Linked DNA regions of Methylosinus trichosporium OB3b. The protein of the gene in region 2 interacts with the protein of the main gene of each other region in a pairwise test. Links are inferred from orthologs where the notes say so. Each region holds a gene or a part of one and is shown on either strand. Other genes may lie near its edges.

Region 1 (5,887 bases), 4.0 Mb from region 2 along the record:
TCGTGCTCGAGCTCGAGCTCCACCACCGCCTCGGTGATCACCTCCTGCGGATGCAGAGCGGCGAGCCGGCGGATCAGATTCTCGAGCTCGCGAATATTGCCGGGCCAGCGGTAGCGCTTCATCCGGTCGAGCGCCGCCTGCTCGATATATTTCTGCGGCAGCCCCTCGCTCGCCGCGACCTTGAAGAAATGATGCACGAGGTCGGGAACATCCTCGGTGCGCTCGCGCAAGGGCGGCAGGCGCAACGGCACCACGTTGAGACGGAAATAGAGGTCCTCGCGGAAGAGGCCCTGCTGGATCAGCGCGCGCAGATCCTTGTTGGTGGCGGCGATGATGCGGACATTGGTCTTGATCGGCGTGCGGCCGCCGACGGTCGTATATTCGCCCTGCTGCAGCACGCGCAAAAGCCGCGTCTGCGCCTCCATCGGCATGTCGCCGATCTCGTCGAGGAACAGAGTGCCGCCCTCGGCCTGCTCGAAACGGCCGATCGAGCGCTGATTGGCGCCCGTGAACGACCCCTTCTCGTGGCCGAACAATTCGCTCTCGATCAGGTCGCGCGGGATCGCCGCCATGTTGATGGCGACGAACGGGCCCTTCTTGCGCTTGCCGTAATCATGCAGAGCGCGGGCCACCAGCTCCTTGCCGGTGCCGGATTCGCCGTTGATCATCACGGTGAGATCGGTCTGCATCAGTCGCGCCAGCGAGCGATAGATCTCCTGCATGGCGGGCGAGCGGCCGACCAGCGGCATGCCCTCCATCTCGTCCGGCCCGTCGATCTCGCCCTTCTTGCGCGGCTCGGCCATAGCGCGGCCGACGATGCCGACGAGCTCCTTCAGATCGAAGGGTTTCGGCAGATAATCATAGGCGCCGCGCTCGGAGGCGCGGATCGCGGTCATGAAGGTGTTCTGCGCGCTCATCACGATGATCGGCAGATCGGGCCGCAGCTTCTTGATGCGCGGCAGAAGCTCGAAGGCGTTCTCGTCGGGCATCACGACATCGGTGACGACGAGGTCGCCCTCCCCCGATTGCACCCAGCGCCAGAGGGTCGCGGCGGTGCCCGTGGTGCGCACCTCGTAGCCGGCGCGCGAAAGCGCCTGCGCTACGACCGTGCGAATCGCGGCGTCGTCGTCGGCGACCAATATCTCGCCGTGCGTCATCGGCATCGTCTCCAGCGGAATGTCATCATGAACGGCGGTCTTGCGGCGACCGCCCCTCCTTCTCGGCGGGACCTTTGCGCGTCCGGCGCTCGTCGTCTTTGCGATGGTCGTCTTTGCGATACATGGGCATGAGGATACGGAAAGTGGTTCGCCTCGGGTGGGATTCGCATTCGACGATGCCGCCGTGGTCATTCACGATCTTGGCGACTAGTGCAAGTCCGAGGCCACTCCCTGACGATTTGGTGGTGACGAACGGGTCGAACAGATGCGCGGCGATGTCCTCCGGCACGCCGCGGCCGTTGTCGCGCACGCAGAACTCGAGCGGCAGCCCGACCGGCCGTCCCTCGCCCATGGTGCGAAGGCTCACGCCCGGCCGAAAGGCCGTCGACAGCTCGATCTCGCCGTCGACCGCGTCGCCGATCGCCTCGGCGGCGTTCTTCACCAGATTGAGGAACACCTGAATCAGCTGATCGCGGTTGGCCGCCACCGGCGGGAGCGAGGGATCGTAGTTCTCGATGAAGCGAATGTGACGGGCGAAGCCGCTGCGCGCCACGCGCTTCACATGGTCGAGAACGATGTGGATATTGACCTTGTCGCGCTCCGGCGGGCGCTGGTCGGAGAACACCTCCATCCGATCGACGAGCCGCACGATGCGGTCGGTCTCGTCGCAGATGAGCCGCGTCAGCGCCCGATCCTCGTCGCCGACCGAGCTCTCCAGCAATTGCGCCGCGCCCCTGATGCCGGAGAGCGGGTTCTTGATCTCATGCGCGAGCATGGAGGCGAGCCCCGAAACCGACCGCGCCGCCCCCCTATGGGTCAGCTGCCTGTCTATTTTATCGGCAATGGTGCGTTCTTGCAGCACCACCAGCACGCCGCCGTCGCTGTCCGGCAGCGGAGCGCAATGCACATCGACGCGGCGGTCGCCGTCGACGCCCGGCCGGCCGAGGTCGATGCGATATTCGTTGATGGCGGCGCCGCGCTCGCGCACCTGCTCGATCAGCGCCACCAGCGGCGAGCCGAAAGCGAGCAGGCGGGCGAGCTCCTGGCCGATCAATATCGGCTTGCCGATCTCGAAGAACGCCTCGGCCGCGGCATTGGCGTCGGCGATCACCCCGTCCCGCCGGATGGCGAGAATAATGCTCGGCAAGGCTTCGAGGATGCAGGAGCGATTGTCCTCGGAAATCACTCTGAGGCGCGCCCCGAGCGGAGGCGGAAGAGCGCCCCGGCGTTTGTGCGGATTGGATTCGGCCGTCATGTCGTCCCCTCGCACTCCTCAACGCAGACACGGGCGCCGGTCCGGCGCACGAATGGATAGATCAGCCCGCCAGCGCCGCCTCGCGCGGCGCCTCCGCCGTGAACAGCCGCGCGAGCAGGCGCTTGGCCTCCTCGGCGGTCGTCGTGCAGACGAGCGCCTGCCGCAGCGCCCGCCGCTCGCCGCCCTCCGGCGCGTGATCGGCATAGGCTGCGAGATGCTTGCGCGCGTGACGCAGCCCAGCGGCTTCGCCCATCAGACCGAGCAAGCCGTCGAGATGCTCGAGCGCCGCCTCGAGCCGCGCCGCGCGGCTGAGCGCCGGCCTGCGGTGGCCGGAAGCCAGAAAATGCGCGACCTCGCCGACGAGCCAGGGCCGGCCGAGCGCCGCCCGGCCGATCATCACCGCATCGGCGCCGGACCTCTCCAGCATCACTGCGGCGTCTTCAGGGCTCGCACAGTCGCCATTGGCGACGAGCGGAATGCGCAGCGCCCGCCGCACCTCGGCGATAGCGCTCCAATCCGCCCTGCCCTCATAAAATTGCGCGCGCGTGCGTCCGTGCACCGTGACCATCGCTGCGCCCTCGCTCTCGACGAGGCGCGCCAGCTCGGCCGCATTGCGCGAGGCGTCGTCCCAGCCGAGCCGCATCTTGACGCTGACCGGAACCGTCACCGCGCCGACCGCGGCGCGCACCAGCGACGCGGCGAGCGCCGGATCGCGCATCAGCGCCGCGCCGGCGAGGCCGCCGGTCACCCTTTTGCACGGACACCCCATGTTGATGTCGATGAGCTTCGCCCCCGCCGCCTCGGCGCGCCGCGCCGTCTCGGCGATCGATGCGGGATCGCGCGCCGCGATCTGGACGATATGAGCGTCGAGCCCGGCGCCGTCGAGACGCTGGCGGGCCTCGAGATCGCCGCGTGCCAGCGCGCTCGCGCCGACCATCTCGCCGACCGCCGCCGCGGCGCCGAAGCGCAGCGCGATGCGACGCATGGCGGAGTCCGTCACGCCGGCCATCGGCGCGAGCAGAGCGCGCCCGGGAAGATGAAGCGAACCGATGCGCAAAGGCGTGGCTCCCAGGGTCTCGCCTATAATTTCATCAGTTTTCATCATGCCTACACTATATGCACAGCCTTACGTACGCAATGAGTACATCCCCCGAAAATCGCTCTTTGCGTTAGCGAAAATTGACGCGAAAGCCAAAACGCGAGAGAGGAACGGCCATGAGCGTCTCCTCCCCCATCGCAATTCTGACCGTCGCCGGCGGCCGCGGCTCCCGGGCCGGCGACGGCCTTCCAAAACAATATCGTGCGCTTTTCGGCAAGAGCATTCTGACGCGCACGCTGGAGGCGCTGCACGCGGCCGCGCCAGAGGCGGCGCTGCAGGTGGTGATTCACCCCGACGACGACGCGCTCTATGCGGACGCCGTCGCGCTTCTGGCGCCCGGCGCAAAGGCGCGGCTGCTTCCGCCCGCGCTCGGCGGCGCGAGCCGGCGGGAGAGCGCGCGCAACGGGCTCGAGGCGCTGGCCTCGCTCGCCGAAGCGCCCGAGATCGTGCTGATCCATGACGCGGCCCGGCCCTTTGTCGACGCCGGCCTCGTCGCCCGCGCCATCGACGCCGCGCGCGCCCATGGCGCCGCCGTTCCCGGCCTGCCGCTCACCGACACGGTAAAGCAGGTCGACGGCGCAGGAGTGGTCGTTGCGACGCCGGATCGCGCCGCGCTGCGCTGCGTCCAGACGCCGCAATCCTTCGCCTTTCCGCTGATCCTCTCCGCCCATCGCGCCGCCAGCGCCGGGGCGGAGCTCACCGACGACGGCATGGTCGCCGAAGCGGCGGGGCACAAAGTGCACGTGTTCGCCGGCGATCCGGCCAATTTCAAGCTCACGACTGCGGAGGACTTCTTGCGCGCGCAGAGGCAAGTGCTCGGCGATCTCTCCGACATCCGCACCGGCCAGGGCTATGACGTCCACGCTTTCGGCCCCGGAGACAAGGTCTGGCTCGGGGGCGTTCCAGTGCCTTATTCCCGAGGCCTCGCCGGCCATTCGGACGCCGATGTGCTCGCTCACGCGATCACCGACGCTCTGCTCGGCGCGCTCGCCGATGGCGACATCGGCAAGCATTTTCCACCCTCCGACCCGCAATGGAAGGGCGCCGCCTCGTCCATCTTCCTCGCCTATGCGGCGAAGCGCGTGCGTGAGCGCGGCGGGATCATCGCCCATGTCGACGCCACCATCGTCTGCGAGGCGCCCAAGATCGGCCCACATCGCGATGCGATCCGCGAGAGCCTCGCCAAGATCATGGAGGTGGATGTCTCCCGCGTCGCGGTGAAGGCGACGACGACGGAGCGCCTCGGCTTCACCGGCCGCCAGGAGGGCATGGCGGCGCTGGCGCTGGCGACGGTGCGATTGCCGGAGCGGCCTCCGATGTGAGAACATCCGGGTCCGACATCAAATTGTCACATAAAAAGAAGGGTCTAAGTGCTCCTGGCTTAGCTTTTTGGAAAGGTGCGGCGGGGCATTGGTCGAGCGTCCTCTCAAAGCGGCTTTCGACCCGATGAAATCCAGCCTCACGCGCAAACTCGGCGGCGTAGTCGCGCTGCTCGGCGCTCTCGCTCTTTGCCTCTCCTTTTTCATCGTTTTGCAGTCGCGCCTCCACTCTCGACAAACAGAGGAGATAGAGGCGGCCTATGACTTCGCCTCTATGGCGCGAGGCCTCGTGCAGGCGACCCAGCACGCGGCGATCGCGGCGAATGCGGTTTTTTCGGCGGACGAAAAGAACGAGTTCGGGCGCAAACTCGATACACTGCGACAGGCGCTGACTCGCTTGCACGAGGCGAGCGACGCGCTCCTGTCGCGCGCCGACCATCGCCTGACGGAGAGTCAGAGGACGCAGCTCGCGCTCGCGGTCCGAGAATTCATCGCCTATCAGAACGAAACCATCGAGCTCGGCCTCAGTGTCTCGCCGAAAGCGGCGCTGCTTCAGGCCAATGACGAAGCGACGGTCGCCAATCGCGAGCGGATGATCGCCGATATGGACGCTTTCGCGCGCGTGACGCTGGAGCGCCTCGCCGCCAACCGCCGGGCGCAAGAAGCCGAGCGAAGCCTCGGCGAAACGCTGACGCTCGTTGTTCCGGCGGCCGCAGTGGTCATCGCGCTGGGAGTCGCGTTTTGGATCGTCGCGACGCAGATTCAAGGCCCGCTCGCGACGATCGCCCTGGCAATGAAGCGGGCGTCCGAGCAAGACTTCGGCGCGGACATTCCATTTGTCGAGAGGCGCGACGAGATCGGCGACATGGCGAGGGCGCTGCGCGCCTTCGAGGCGGCGGAGCAGGAGAAGCGCCGTCTCGAGGCGGACGCAGAGACGCAACGCCGTCTCGCGGCCGAGCTGCATGAAGCGAGCGAATTGGAGCGCCGCCGCACGGCGGACGAACAGGCCAAGGTCGTCGCCTCGCTCGCGCGCGGGCTCGAGCGGCTCTCATACGGC
Region 2 (7,606 bases):
CTTCTCGCCCTTGTAGGTGACCGGGATCACCTGCCCCGTCTCGGTATAATCGCCGAAGCCGGTCGAATCCGGCATACGGATGAACTCATATTTGACGATCGGCTCGTCGATCTCGAGCGGCTCCGGCACCACGGCCTCGAGCGCCGCGCGATCGGTGCGGTAGGTGATGACGATGAACTCGCGGTTGTAGAAGCGATAGGGTCCGCGCGGATAAGCGGGATTGGTGAGCGGCATGGCGAAGGCGGTGCTGCGCACATCGGCGATCTTCATGTCGAAGGCTCCGTGAACGGATGATGCGAAGACGCCTAGATAGCGCAATTTCACGACGATCGCGCGGAGGGATCAACGGCGCCGCTGTCCGAACCATTCGTGCGTTCCAACAGCGCCGGGCGCCTCCTCTCCCCGCTCGCGGGGCTACGGGATTCACGGAAACGCTTTGGCTGTTGCGATGGCGTATCCGGCGAGCATGGAGGCGAGGCGGTTCCATCCGTCTCGCATCGTCTTGGGGCCGGGCGGCTTGTAGTAGCAGTTCCAGCCTCCCAAACGGGCTGTGATCCAAGCGAGCCATGCGAGCGAGCCCTTCTCATGCGGGTTCTTCTGCCGTTCCGTCTTGCCCTCCAAGGTCTTGCCGATCGCCTCGAGCGGCTCGACCAGGGCCTCGTCGACGACGTCGCCACAGGAGCGCGGGCCGCCGTCGCGCGCGTCGACCAGTTGAATGATGCGAGCCGCCGCTCCGAGGGCCACCGCCGAGAGCCGCATCAACCGCTCGGCGTCGACGATCTGGCTGTCCTCGAGCGCGAGCCCGTCGCTTTTGAGGGTGCGGAACAATTGCTCGATCCGCCAGCGCAAGCGATAGCAACGCACGATCTCGCGCGCCTGTTCGGCGGTTTCGGCCGCATGGGTGGTCAGGAGCCGCCACAGCAGCGAAGCGACGCCTTCCGGCGGCTCGATCTCGCGCGCCTCCACCAGCGTCAGCTCGACAGCCGGCGCGCCCGTCTTTTCCTTCGCGGAGAGGGAGGCCGGGGCGAGGAGGCGGACGCGGACCGCGCGCAGCTCGACCCTGGCGAGGCGCCCTTTGTCGCCCGGCCCGCGCGGCGCGACCTTGGTCATTGTCGTCGTCAGCGGCGCGGCCGCGGCGGCCGCCTCGAAGAGAGAGCCGCCTTCGATACGGCGATCCTGGGCGGCGCGCACGACGAGATGGACGCCCTCGGGACGCCGCGCGAAAAGCTGGAAGATGTCGCTCTCGCGGTCGCCGACGACGGTGACTTCGGCGGCCGCGCCGAGCTGCTCTGCGGCGCTCGCGCAGCCTTCGAGCCAGCGCGCCGATTCCTTGTCCTCGAAAGCGCGGCCGCGCCGCGCCGGCGCCTTCGTCTGCGGACGCGTCCAGATCCGCGCGTCGACGAGGCCGACTACGGCCTCGTCATCGGCGTCTATGGCCAGCACCGGATGGATGAAGAAGCCAGGATCGCATCCATTGCCGGCGGGCCCCAGGCCGCGACGCTTGGCCGAGCGGCCGGCGAAATTGATCTCGCTCGTATCCTGTGCGGCCACCACCCGGCGACCGGCGCAGCGCTCCGCGGTGCGCGCGCCCAGCGTCTCCATGATCGCCTCGACCGAGGCGAAGCCGGACGACAGGAAGCGATGGGCGCGCATCTCGCCGCTGCGCGAGGCCCCGACCTTACGCAAGGTCAGCGACCCCGTCGCCGCGATCTGCTCCATCAGCCAGTCGCCGCTGCGCTCGACACGAATGTCGCCGACCCCAAACCCCATGACCCGCCTCCGATCCGATTCGCTCGGACCTGTGAAGCGCAAATGCAACGCTTTGGGAATCGCTTCCGTGAACTCCGTAGGCTCGCGGGGAGAGGTGAGGTGAGGTGAGGGGCCGGCGCCTCTCTCCAAATTATTCGTGATTCCAGCGACCCCAGCCTATCGCCTCACTGCTCGGACGCCTGCCGGCGTCCGCCGAGGCGGAATTCCGCCGGCTCGACCACCAGCATTCCCGCCGAAGTGCGCAGCGCCAATCGGTAGGGCACCACCATATGGGCGTTGGGCATCGGCGCCAGCCAGACCGTGATGTCGTTGTTCTCGGCCATGAAGCGAGTCGAGACGCTGTCGGGCCGGTGCCCGGAGATCGGCGTGTAGCGCGCCGCGCACACCGACACCGGGCCCTCATAGCCGCGCGTCTGCACCATGCGGGTCTCGACATATTGCAGCGTCACGTCGAAACGCGTCACGCCGTCGAAAACCGGTATGGTGCGATTGCAGGCGGAAGGGCCGGTGAGCGGCTCGTTCTCCGGCACGGTCATCAGCAGGGCGCTCACCGGATCGGTGATATGGGTCTTGTTGCCCTCCGTCACCGGAATGCGCACCGGCATGTCCCAGGGAGTCGGCTCCACCTCGACGGCGCGCACAGCGTTGCCGGCGAGCGCCATGCGCACGGTGCGCGTCTCATAGGAGTTGGAAGTCGTGTTGGCGTAGCGCGACGGCTGCGGGCCGCCGCGCGCCAGCGCGCCGGCGGCGGTGGCGGCCCCGCGCGTGTCATTGACCAGCGAGGCGAGCCCCGAGGTGCGCATGGAAATATCGATGCGGTAGGTGCGCCCGTCGAACACGCCCTGGGCCGAGGCGTGGCCGATAGAGAAGCCGATGAGGCTCAACGAATAATTCGCCTTCAGCGTCTCGGCCGCGAAGGCCGGGCCCGCCGCGGCCAGTGTGAGAAGCGACGCGGCCAAGCCACGAACGGCGCCGCGAGCCCTTACGAGAACGAATGACACTCGAGCCATGCCGGAATCCGCGATCGATCCAATCATCCGCCACCAACACCACCGCGAGCGTCTCGTCGGCGCTCTGCCCATCCGGCGGACGGGCCGCTCAGACCCATTCCCGCCAGCTGCCGTCGGCGAAGACGCGCCAGGCGCGCAAACCCGCTTTGGCGACGACGATGCGGCCGGCTTTCGCCTCGCTCACGAGGTGCTTGAATACGAGCTGATTACGCCAGGAAAACGGCTTTTCCGGGTCACAGACCGCATGATATTCGTCGCTGTCGGGATCGTCCATCAGCAGTGTCCCCACCCGGTCCGGCCTCAAGGGCGGCCCGAGCTCGCGCTCTTCCTTCCAGCGGCACTGATAATCGCGACACACTTGCGGGCGCGTCGCATAGACGCCGCAGCCGCTTGTGCGCGTGCAATGACCACACCAGACGCCGGCGCGCTTGTCGAATTCGTCGATCTCGAGAACCTTGCAGCAGAAGGCGCAGGGACCGCAGGCCTTGCCGGGAATGTCGAGCATGAGAGGTTTCGCGTGCGCGCCGATTGGGTGGATCGAATCGTTCTGCTACACTGGTTACAACGATCGCGCCGCCCGCGCCATCGCCTTCGCCGCCGAGCCGGGACGAATGGTCCAAGGAGCACGAGCATGACGAGACCCGATCCGCAGAACCTGTTCGTCACCACGCAATGGCTCGCCGAGCACCTGCACGCCCCGGACCTCCTCGTCCTCGACGCCTCCTGGCACATGCCGGCGGCAGGGCGCGACGCCCACGCGGAATATCTGGCGGGCCACATTCCCGGGGCGGTCTTCTTCGACATCGACGCGATCGCCGATCATTCGACCGACCTGCCGCACATGCTGCCGGACGCCGTGGCCTTCTCCTCGGCGGTGCGCAAGCTCGGCTTCGGCGACGGCATGCGCGCCGTCGTCTACGACAGCGTCGGCCTGTTCTCGGCGCCGCGCCTGTGGTGGACCTTGCAGGTGTTCGGCGCGAACGAGGTGTCGATCCTCGACGGCGGCCTGCCGGCCTGGATCGCCGAGGGACGCCCGCTCGAAGAGGGGCCGGCGACACGCCAGCCCCGGCATTTCACGCCCCGCGTCGACCATGGCCTCGTCGCCGACGCCGAGGATGTGAAGAAGGCGCTCGCCGTCGGCTCGGCGCAGGTCGTCGACGTGCGCGCGTCGGAGCGATTCCGCGGGCTCGCGCCCGAGCCGCGACCGGGGCTGCGCTCCGGCCATATGCCCGGCGCGCTCAACCTGCCCTTCGGCGCGCTGGTCGAGCAAGGCCGGCTGAAGGACCGCGCGGCGCTCGAGGGCGCCTTCGCTGGGGCCGGCGTCGACCCCGACCGCCCGATCATCGCGAGCTGCGGATCGGGCCTCACCGCCTCGATCCTGAGCCTCGCGCTCGCCGCCACGGGGCGCCGGCCGGCGACGGTCTATGACGGCTCCTGGTCGGAATGGGGCGCGCGCGGCGATTGCCCCGTCGTCATCGAGGTTTGATCGCAGGCCGGGCGCCGCCGTCCGAGGCGGAGCCTGCCGAAAATCCGGGCGAAGGACCACCGCTGTCGGCGCCGCCCGGGCGGCGGGCGCGGCGCGTCCAATCCGTCGAAAAGCAACGACGGCTCGATCCCCTGAAACAAAAACAAACGATTATGTGACAGGCTGCGCGAAGACGGCCGCGCACCCCCGCGGCCCGCGAGCCCCCTCACCCGAAAATCGGCGTATGGCACGGGCTGTGCTGTAGCAAAAAGCGCGTTCGACGGCCGCCGCCGTCATCGAAGATCAACAGCCGCAAAGCGCAGCGTCGAGCCTCGACAGAGGGAAGGAGGCGTAACAAATGCCCAAATACAAGCTCGAGTATCTCTGGCTCGACGGCTATAAGCCGGTGCCGAATCTACGCGGCAAAACGCAGATCAAACATTTCGACCGCTTCCCGACGCTCGAGGAGCTGCCGCTCTGGGGCTTCGACGGCAGCTCGACGCAGCAGGCCGAGGGCCGCAGTTCCGACTGCGTGCTGAAGCCCGTCTCCGTCTTCCCGGACAGCACGCGCACCAATGGCGCGCTGGTGATGTGCGAGGTGATGATGCCGGACGGCGTGACGCCGCATCCGTCCAACGCGCGCGCCACCATTCTCGACGACGAGGGCGCCTGGTTCGGCTTCGAGCAGGAATATTTCTTCTACAAGAACGGCCGTCCGCTCGGCTTTCCCGAGTCCGGCTTCCCGGCGCCGCAGGGGCCCTATTACACTGGCGTCGGCTATAAGAACGTCGGCGAGATCGCGCGCCAGATCGTCGAGGAGCATCTCGACATCTGCCTCGAGGCCGGCATCAATCACGAAGGCATCAACGCCGAGGTGGCCAAGGGCCAGTGGGAGTTCCAGGTGTTCGGCAAGGGCTCGCGCAAAGCCGCCGACGAGATGTGGGTGGCGCGCTACATCCTGCTGCGCCTCGCCGAGAAATACGGCATCGACATCGAGTTCCACTGCAAGCCGCTCGGCAACACCGATTGGAACGGCTCCGGCATGCACGCCAATTTCTCGACCGCTTATCTGCGCGAGGTCGGCGGCAAAGCCTATTTCGAGCAGCTGATGAGCGCGTTCGAGAAGGCTAAGGACGCGCATATCGCGGTCTATGGACCGGATAATCATCTGCGCTTGACCGGCCTGCACGAAACCGCGTCGATCAACACATTCAGCTGGGGCGTCGCCGATCGTGGAGCCTCGATCCGCGTGCCGCACAGCTTCGTCAAGAACGATTACAGAGGCTATCTGGAAGATCGCCGTCCGAACTCGCAAGGAGACCCCTACCAGATCGCCTCGCAGATTCTGAAGACGATCTCGACCGTGCCGACACGTTGAGATCGCTTCGGCGACCGAGGCGCGTCGCTCCGACGCCGGACGATCGAGCGGCGACGCGTCGTTTCGCGCCGCTGCTGGCTTTCTGAAAGAGGCGAGCGAAACCCTGAGACTTTTCTGATCTCCGCACATTCGCTCGCGCGAATTCGACGTCGACGACCGCAGCCGACGCCTCATTTTTGGGCGTCGGCTGCGATCGTCCGCGCTATTTTAGCCGTGGAACATTTTTGCAGCAGATGCTATTAGCCCTCGGTTCCCGGGCCGGGAGGGCGGAAGCCGTCGCAGCCTCGGAACACGAGCGATGCGGGGAAGGGTGAATGAAGAAAATCGAGGCGATCATCAAACCCTTCAAGCTCGATGAAGTAAAAGAGGCGCTGCAAGTCGCCGGCCTGCAAGGCATTACTGTCACCGAGGCGAAGGGTTTCGGTCGCCAGAAAGGGCACACCGAGCTCTATCGCGGCGCGGAATATGTGGTCGACTTCCTGCCCAAGGTGAAGATCGAGATCGTGCTCGCGGACGACACCGTCGATCGCGCGATCGAGGCGATCCGCAAAGCCGCGCAGACGGGCCGCATCGGCGACGGAAAGATTTTCGTCTCCAATGTCGAAGGCGCGATCCGAATCCGCACCGGCGAGACCGGGGCGGACGCGATCTGAACCGGCTCATCCCGTCGATCTCGGCGCGCCCTGCGGCTTCATCATCCCGCTCGCGCAATACGCTTCGACGCTCCACATCGAACTGAAGGCTCCACGACATGACGACGGCCAAGGACGTTCTCAAGCAGATCGCCGACAACGACGTGAAATATGTGGATTTCCGCTTTACGGATCCGCGCGGCAAGTGGCAGCATGTCACTTTCGACGTGTCGATCGTCGACGAGGATGCGCTGAACGAAGGCATCATGTTCGACGGCTCCTCCATCGCCGGCTGGAAGGCGATCAACGAGTCCGACATGACGCTGCTGCCCGACCTCTCCACGGTCACGACCGATCCGTTCTTCGCCGCCTCCACCCTGTCGATCGTCTGCGACGTCGTCGAGCCGACCACCGGCCAGCCCTACAACCGCGACCCGCGCGGCATCGCCAAGAAGGCGCAGGCCTATCTGCAGTCGACCGGCGTCGGCGACACCTCCTTCTTCGGTCCGGAAGCCGAATTCTTCGTCTTCGACGACGTGCGCTTCTCCACCGATCCCTACAACACCGGCTTCACCGTCGATTCGGTCGAGCTGCCGACCAATTCCGACACGGCCTATGAAGGTGGCAATCTCGGCCATCGCGTGCGCACCAAGGGCGGCTATTTCCCGGTTCCGCCGATCGACTCCGCCCAGGACATGCGCGGCGAGATGCTGGCGGCCATGGCGTCGATGGGCGTAAAAGTCGAGAAGCACCATCACGAGGTCGCCTCCGCCCAGCACGAGCTCGGCCTGAAGTTCGCGACGCTCGTCGAGGTCGCCGACCATCTGCAGATCTACAAATATGCGATCCATCAGGTCGCGCATTCCTACGGCAAGACGGCGACCTTCATGCCGAAGCCGGTCTATGGCGACAATGGCTCGGGCATGCATGTCCACCAGTCGATCTGGAAGGAAGGCAAGCCGGTGTTCGCGGGCGACAAATACGCCGGCCTCTCCCAGGAGTGCCTGTGGTATATCGGCGGCATCATCAAGCACGCCAAGGCGCTGAACGCCTTCACCAATCCGTCGACGAACTCCTATAAGCGCCTGGTTCCGGGCTTCGAGGCGCCGGTGCTGCTCGCCTATTCGTCGCGCAACCGCTCGGCCTCCTGCCGCATTCCCTTCGCGACCAGCCCGAAGGCGAAGCGCGTCGAGGTTCGCTTCCCCGATCCGACAGCGAACCCCTATCTCGCCTTCTCGGCCATGCTGATGGCCGGCCTCGACGGCATCGCCAACAAGATCGATCCGGGCCAGCCCTCCGACAAGGACCTGTACGACCTGCCGCCGGAGGAGCTGAAGGCGATCCCGACGGT

What was found.
Region 1: the proteins of CQW49_RS20745 (region 2) and CQW49_RS01670 interact in binary tests that used the Escherichia coli proteins (3 or more experiments, as listed by UniProt). The link is inferred for Methylosinus trichosporium OB3b from one-to-one orthologs.

The regions. Positions count from the first base shown.
Region 1 is NZ_CP023737.1:338,378-344,264, forward strand. The notes cover bases 298-3,293. They hold CQW49_RS01670 (two-component system sensor histidine kinase NtrB), read right to left. Parts: upstream 2,413-3,293; coding sequence 1,183-2,412; downstream 298-1,182. Other genes in these bases: ntrC (nitrogen regulation protein NR(I)), read right to left, coding at 298-1,157; dusB (tRNA dihydrouridine synthase DusB), read right to left, coding at 2,474-3,293. Outside these bases: more of ntrC, read right to left, coding at 1-297; more of dusB, read right to left, coding at 3,294-3,469; CQW49_RS01680 (bifunctional 2-C-methyl-D-erythritol 4-phosphate cytidylyltransferase/2-C-methyl-D-erythritol 2,4-cyclodiphosphate synthase), read left to right, coding at 3,628-4,833; CQW49_RS01685 (methyl-accepting chemotaxis protein), read left to right, coding at 4,958-5,887.
Region 2 is NZ_CP023737.1:4,370,785-4,378,390, reverse strand. The notes cover bases 4,733-7,606. They hold CQW49_RS20745 (P-II family nitrogen regulator), read left to right. Parts: upstream 4,733-5,937; coding sequence 5,938-6,276; downstream 6,277-7,606. Other genes in these bases: glnA (type I glutamate--ammonia ligase), read left to right, coding at 6,375-7,606; CQW49_RS20750 (glutamine synthetase beta-grasp domain-containing protein), read left to right, coding at 4,733-5,623. Also shown: CQW49_RS20775 (acetoacetate decarboxylase), read right to left, coding at 1-270; CQW49_RS20770 (IS4 family transposase), read right to left, coding at 424-1,770; CQW49_RS20765 (DUF3108 domain-containing protein), read right to left, coding at 1,935-2,729; CQW49_RS20760 (CxxCxxCC domain-containing protein), read right to left, coding at 2,869-3,285; sseA (3-mercaptopyruvate sulfurtransferase), read left to right, coding at 3,412-4,266; more of CQW49_RS20750, read left to right, coding at 4,604-4,732. UniProt on the Escherichia coli protein: P-II indirectly controls the transcription of the glutamine synthetase gene (glnA). P-II prevents NR-II-catalyzed conversion of NR-I to NR-I-phosphate, the transcriptional activator of GlnA. When P-II is uridylylated to P-II-UMP, these events are reversed.